One region of the Kitasatospora sp. NPDC056273 genome, then DNA from elsewhere that is predicted to be linked to it. Evidence: predicted binding sites of a transcription regulator. Region 1 holds the regulator's gene; the other holds the start of a gene.
What was found. Region 1 encodes HrcA, which represses chaperone genes, less so after heat shock. Its sites were predicted from a motif close to TTNGCACTCNGNNNNNCNGAGTGCNAA; they were not measured.
Positions count from the first base shown of each region.

Region 2: groL (chaperonin GroEL) is a predicted target of HrcA. The motif match lies at 1,509-1,535, and genes of this name have one in related genera.

Region 1 covers NZ_JBHJSJ010000037.1:9,311-12,720, reverse strand. Annotated here, with positions in the region: gene ACFCY1_RS27605 (16S rRNA (uracil(1498)-N(3))-methyltransferase) at 1-202, opposite strand, end outside; gene dnaJ (molecular chaperone DnaJ) at 291-1,427, opposite strand; gene hrcA (heat-inducible transcriptional repressor HrcA) at 1,503-2,537, opposite strand; gene htpX (zinc metalloprotease HtpX) at 2,825-3,410, shown strand, end outside.
Region 2 covers NZ_JBHJSJ010000038.1:8,684-12,093, forward strand. Annotated here, with positions in the region: gene thrC (threonine synthase) at 1-288, shown strand, start outside; gene ACFCY1_RS28035 (MoaD/ThiS family protein) at 324-602, shown strand; gene ACFCY1_RS28040 (cold-shock protein) at 1,141-1,344, shown strand; gene groL (chaperonin GroEL) at 1,692-3,314, shown strand.

The DNA.
Region 1 (3,410 bases):
CGATCGCGTCCTTGCCGAGCACCTCGGCGACCGTGCCGTCCACGCCGAGCCCCAGCCCGTCGGCCAGGGTCACCGCCTCGCCCGGCTCCAGCCGCTTCACCGCGGCCGCGTGCCGCCCCTCCGGGCCGTCCAGGCGCACCACGGCCCCGGGCGCGGCGGCGGCGATCCGCTCGGTCTCGACGACGAAGACGGGCGCGGTCATGACGGGGAACCTCTTTCGTGCGGAAGTGGGACGGACACGCGAAAGGGGTGCCGGGGTCATTGCCCCCCCGGCACCCCTCCGCGGACGGCTACCGGCCGTTGAAGGCGTCCTTCAGCCGGGAGAAGAGGCCCTGCTGGCCCGGCGCGAACTGGCCGGACGGCCGCTCCTCGCCGCGCAGCACCGCGAGGCGGCGCAGCAGCTCCTCCTGCTCGGGGTCGAGCTTGCTGGGCGTCTTCACCTCGACGTGCACTATCAGGTCGCCCCGGCCGCCGCCGCGCAGGTGGGTGATGCCCCGGCCGTGCAGCGGGATCGACTGGCCGGACTGGGTGCCGGGCCGGATGTCGACCTCCTCCAGGCCGTCCAGGGTCTGCAGCGGCACCTGGGTGCCGAGCGCGGCCGCCGTCATCGGGATGGTGACGGTGCAGTGCAGGTCGTCCCCGCGCCGCTGGAAGATCGTGTGGGTGGTCTCGGCGATCTCGACGTACAGGTCGCCGGCCGGGCCGCCGCCGGGGCCGACCTCGCCCTCGCCGGCCAGCTGGATCCGGGTGCCGTTGTCGACACCGGCCGGGATCTTGACGGTCAGCGTGCGGCGGGCGCGCACCCGGCCGTCGCCGGCGCACTCCGGGCACGGGGTCGGCACGACGGTGCCGAAGCCCTGGCACTGCGGGCAGGGGCGGGAGGTCATGACCTGGCCCAGGAAGGACCGGGTGACCTGGGAGACCTCGCCCTTGCCGCGGCACATGTCACAGGTCTGCGCCGAGGTGCCGGGGGCCGCGCCCTCGCCGCTGCACGTGGTGCAGGTGACGGCGGTGTCGACCTGGAGCTCCTTGGTGGTGCCGAAAGCGGCCTCCTCCAGGGTGATCTCCAGCCGGATCATGGCGTCCTGGCCCCGGCGGGTGCGCGAGCGCGGGCCGCGCTGGCCGGCCGCGGCGCCGAAGAAGGCGTCCATGATGTCGGAGAAGCCGAAGCCCGCCGCGCCGGCGCCGAAACCGCCCGCGCCGCCGCCCGGGGACAGCGGGTCCCCGCCGAGGTCGTAGACCTGGCGCTTCTGCGGATCGGAGAGCACCTCGTAAGCGGCGTTGATCTCCTTGAACCGCTCCTGCGTCTTCGGGTCCGGGTTGACGTCCGGGTGCAGTTCGCGCGCCAGGCGCCGGAACGCCTTCTTGATCTCGTCCTGCCCCGCATCCCGTCGGACGCCGAGTACCGCGTAGTAGTCCGTGGCCACCAAATGCTCCGCTTGTTCCGCCTGTAGTAGTGCTGCGACTGGTCACCGCCGTCGGATTTCCGACGGCGGCCTTTGCTAGGACTCGGCCAGGATCTGGCCCACGTACCGCGCCACCGCTCGCACCGCCCCCATTGTGCCCGGGTAGTCCATCCGGGTCGGACCGATCACACCCAGTTTCGCCACGCTCTCGTCGCCCGAACCGTAGCCGACCGAGACGATGGACGTGGAAGTCAGCCCCTCGTAGGTGTTCTCCCGCCCGATCCGGACCGTCATCGCGGCGTCCGCGGTCTCACCCAGGAGGCGGAGCAGGACGACCTGCTCCTCCAGGGCCTCCAGCACCGGCTGGATGCTGAGCGGGAAGTCGTGCCCGAAGCGGGTCAGGTTGGCCGTGCCGGCCAGCATGATCCGCTCCTCGTTCTGCTCGGCGAGCGTCTCGAACAGGGTCGCCAGGACCGTGCTGACGGTCGGCCGCTCGGCCGGTTCGAACTGCGCCGGCAGCTCCTCCAGCAGCCCCGGGACCTCCGGGAGGCGCCGGCCGGCGGCCCTCGCGTTGATCCGGGCCCGCAGGTCCGCCAGCACCGTCTCGCCGACCGGGCCCGGGCAGTCGACCATCCGCTGCTCGACCCGGCCGGTGTTGGTGATCAGCACCAGCATCACCTTGGCCGGGGCCAGCGCCACCAGCTCGATGTGCCGGACGGTGGAGCGCGTCAGCGAGGGGTACTGCACCACCGCGACCTGCCGGGTCAGCTGGGCGAGCAGCCGCACGGTGCGCGCGACCACGTCGTCCAGGTCGACCGCGCCGTCCAGGAAGTGCCGGATGGCCCGGCGCTCGGGGGCGCTCATCGGCTTGATCTCGGCGAGCTTGTCGACGAAGAGGCGGTACCCCTTGTCGGTCGGGATGCGGCCGGCGCTGGTGTGCGGCTGGTGGATGTAGCCCTCCTCCTCCAGCGCCGCCATGTCGTTGCGGACGGTCGCCGGCGAGACCCCGAGGTTGTGCCGTTCCACCAGGGCCTTGGAGCCGACCGGCTCCTCGGTGCCCACGTAGTCCTGCACGATCGCGCGGAGCACGGCGAGCTTGCGTTCGTCCAGCTGGCGGACCTCACCGGCCATGGGGCACGCACCTCCGTCTTCGCACGTTGTCCGACTGTGTCCCTTGCTGCTGCGGGCCGCTCCGAAGACCCTTGCCCTGGCACTCTGAACACGCGAGTGCCAAAACCGTACCTGCCAGTGTAAGGCCCGGGTCCTACGGCAGGAACGGCCGGACCGGGGTGATCCTCCCCGCAGTTCCGCTCACGGCCCGCGGGGCCCCGGCGGTTCGATCCTCCCGGCGCCGGGGTGGTGCCGGGAGGCCGTCCGGGTGGCAGCATCGAAAGCGACGGCGAATGGAGGAGCAAGCGATGTCGAGCTCGGGCCAGCACACCCGTTTCGCGCCGGACCGCGGCCTGACCGGCCGCATGGTCGCGACGATGTTCGTGATCGGGCTGCTGTACGTCGGTTTCACCGGCCTGCTGATCGCGCTGCTGCGCGGCGCCTGGCCACTGATCGTCCTGATCTCCGGCGGGCTGTTCGTGGCCCAGTTCTGGTTCAGCGACAAGATCACCGAACGGGCGATGGGCGCCCGCCAGGTGTCCCCGGAACAGTTCCCCCAGCTGCACGGCACCATCGACCGGCTCTGCGCCCTGGCCGACATGCCCAAACCCCGCGTGGCGGTCGCCGACAACGACATGCCGAACGCCTTCGCCACCGGCCGCAACCCGCAGAACGCGGTGGTCTGCGTGACCACCGGGCTGCTGCGCCGGCTGGAGCCCGAGGAACTGGAGGGCGTCCTCGCGCACGAGCTGTCGCACGTCGCCCACCGGGACGTCGCGGTGATGACGATCGCCGGCTTCCTCGGCGTCCTCGCCGGGGCGATGACCCGGATCGCGATGTACGGCGGGTTCATGGGCGGCGGGCGCAACAACAACGACCAGAACGCGGCCGTCC
Region 2 (3,410 bases), on a different contig from region 1:
CGCCGTACCGGTGGCGCCGTGGAGGACGTCACGGACGCCGAGGTTGTGGCGGCGATCCGGCTGCTGGCGCGGACCGAGGGGATCTTCGCCGAGACCGCGGGCGGGGTGACCGTCGGCGTGCTGAAGAAGCTGGTCGAGACCGGGCAGCTGGACCCGGCCAAGGAGACCGTCGCGATCAACACCGGCGACGGGCTGAAGACCCTGGACGCCGTCTCCGATTCCGGGATGACCGCCGTCATCCGCCCGACGCTGGACTCGTTCCGCGCCGCCGGCCTCGTGTCCGCCTGAACCACCCGATAGGCCCCGCCCCCGCTAGGAGAGTCATGAGCGCCACCGTCCGCATCCCCACCATCCTGCGCACCTACACCGACGGCGCCGCCGAGGTGACCGCCGAGGGTGCCACCCTGGCCGAGGTCGTCGCCGACCTGGAGAAGAACCACGCGGGCATCGCGGCCCGCATCCTGGACGACACCGGCAAGCTGCGCCGCTTCGTGAACGTCTACGTGAACGACGACGACGTGCGCTTCGCCGAGGGTCTGGCGACCGAGATCAAGGACGGCGCCAGCGTCTCGATCATCCCGGCGGTGGCCGGCGGCTGCTGAGCCGACAAAGCAGAACCCGCGGTCGCCCGCGCGTACGGAAATCCGTTCTCCGTATGCGCGGGCGACCGCTCGCATTCCGGCGGGAATATTTCCGGGTCGAGTCGGAGTAGAGTGTGGCTCGGCTGGGAACAGGGTTTCCCTTTCGGCCCCCGCAGTGCTCGGCCCGGGGGCGTCCGGCCGCCGGGGGCGGACCGTGAAACATGTCAGGCAGATGTCAGAATTCGCGCGGGCATTTGAGTAATTCGTCCGCTATGTCCGGCGTGGAATGCCGAGATTATTCCGATTCGATCCGTCCTGTCCCTTGACGCCTTGGCGGAATTACCGGCGGTTGGCCCTGTTGCAGAGGGCGTCGATCCGGATACATTCAGCGGCGGTCGACGCAATCACCCGCTCACCGGAGGCCGCCCGGCGTTCCGCGCGGATGGTTGCGGCGTGCACGGCTGCGCCCAGGGGGGGTTCCCCGGGCCGGCCTTCAACCAACCCGGGCCCGCGACCTGCGGGCACGTGAAGGGCCAGCACAGCACTAGGGGAGTTCGGAATGGCTCAGGGCACCGTCAAGTGGTTCAACGCGGAGAAGGGCTACGGCTTCATCGCGGTCGACGGTGGTGCGGACGTCTTCGTCCACTACAGCGCGATCCAGATGGACGGCTACCGCACCCTCGAGGAGGGCCAGCGGGTCGAGTTCGAGATCTCCCAGGGACAGAAGGGCCCGCAGGCGGACATGGTCCGCGCGGCGGTCTGACCCCTTCCGACTCCAGGAGCTCGGCGCGGCCCTACGGCTGGTGACCACTCGCTTCTCGACGGGCCCGTGCGACGCGTGTCGTACGGGCCCGTCGGCGTTCCCCGACGCGGCTCCGCAGGGGCTCGGGCGGGGCTCCGGCGACGGCTCGCGGATCGTCGATTGGGCTTGCACTCGACCACCCGGAGTGCTAATCATTGGCGTTAGCACTCACAGCGTGAGAGTGACAGCGGACCGGGTCGGTGAGGCCCCCGGGAGCGGTAGGGGAATGGACCCCCGCACACCAGGGCCGTCCGTCGCGGGCACCCCTTGGTCCGAGCAGTCGACCGTGTCCCGGAGGACCACTTCAGATGGCCAAGATCATCGCCTTTGATGAGGAAGCTCGCCGCGGCCTTGAGCGTGGCATGAACCAGCTCGCCGACGCCGTGAAGGTCACGCTCGGCCCCAAGGGCCGCAACGTCGTGCTGGAGAAGAAGTGGGGCGCCCCCACGATCACCAACGACGGTGTCTCCATCGCCAAGGAGATCGAGCTCGAGGACCCGTACGAGAAGATCGGTGCGGAGCTCGTCAAGGAGGTCGCCAAGAAGACGGACGACGTCGCGGGTGACGGCACCACCACCGCCACCGTGCTCGCCCAGGCCCTGGTTCGCGAGGGTCTGCGCAACGTCGCCGCCGGCGCCAACCCGATGGCCCTGAAGCGCGGCATCGAGAAGGCCGTCGCGGCCGTCTCCGACCAGCTGCTGGCCCAGGCCAAGGACGTGGAGACCAAGGAGCAGATCGCCTCCACCGCCTCCATCTCCGCCGCTGACACCCAGATCGGCGAGCTCATCGCCGAGGCCATGGACAAGGTCGGCAAGGAAGGCGTCATCACCGTCGAGGAGAGCAACACCTTCGGTCTGGAGCTCGAGCTCACCGAGGGCATGCGCTTCGACAAGGGCTACATCTCCGCCTACTTCGCCACCGACCTGGAGCGGATGGAGGCGACGTTCGAGGACCCGTACATCCTCATCGCCAACTCCAAGATCGGCTCGGTCAAGGACCTGCTCCCGCTGCTGGAGAAGGTCATGCAGAGCGGCAAGCCGCTGGTCATCATCGCCGAGGACGTCGAGGGCGAGGCCCTGTCGACCCTGGTCGTGAACAAGATCCGTGGCACCTTCAAGTCCGTCGCCGTCAAGGCCCCGGGCTTCGGTGACCGCCGCAAGGCCATGCTCGGCGACATCGCCATCCTCACCGGTGGCACCGTGATCTCCGAGGAGGTCGGCCTCAAGCTGGAGAACGCCGGCATCGACCTGCTGGGCACCGCCCGCAAGGTGGTCATCACCAAGGACGAGACCACCATCGTCGACGGTGGCGGCGACAGCGAGCAGGTCGCGGGCCGCGTGAACCAGATCCGCGCCGAGATCGAGAACAGCGACTCGGACTACGACCGCGAGAAGCTCCAGGAGCGCCTCGCCAAGCTGGCCGGCGGCGTGGCCGTCATCAAGGCCGGCGCGGCCACCGAGGTGGAGCTCAAGGAGCGCAAGCACCGCATCGAGGACGCCGTCCGCAACGCCAAGGCCGCCGTCGAGGAGGGCATCGTCGCCGGTGGTGGCGTCGCCCTGCTGCAGGCCGGTGTCGCCTTCGACAAGCTGGAGCTGGAGGGCGACGAGGCCACCGGTGCCAACATCGTCAAGGTCGCGCTGGAGGCCCCGATCAAGCAGATCGCGACCAACGCCGGCCTGGAGGGTGGCGTCGTGGTGGAGAAGGTGCGCAACCTCCCCGCCGGTCACGGCCTGAACGCGGCCACCAACACCTACGTCGACCTGATCGCCGAGGGCATCATCGACCCGGCCAAGGTGACCCGCTCCGCGCTGCAGAACGCCGCCTCCATCGCGGCGCTGTTCCTGACCACCGAGGCCGTCATCGCCGACAAGCCGGAGAAGGCCGCCGCGGCCGCCGGCGGCGGCATGCCGGGCGGTGACATGGACTTCTGATCCTGATCGCTCCGATCGGATCGGCTGGTTCCTCGTCCGTGTGGGCGGCTCCCTTCGGGGGGCCGCCCACACGGCGTTTCGGCGTCCGGCGGCGTC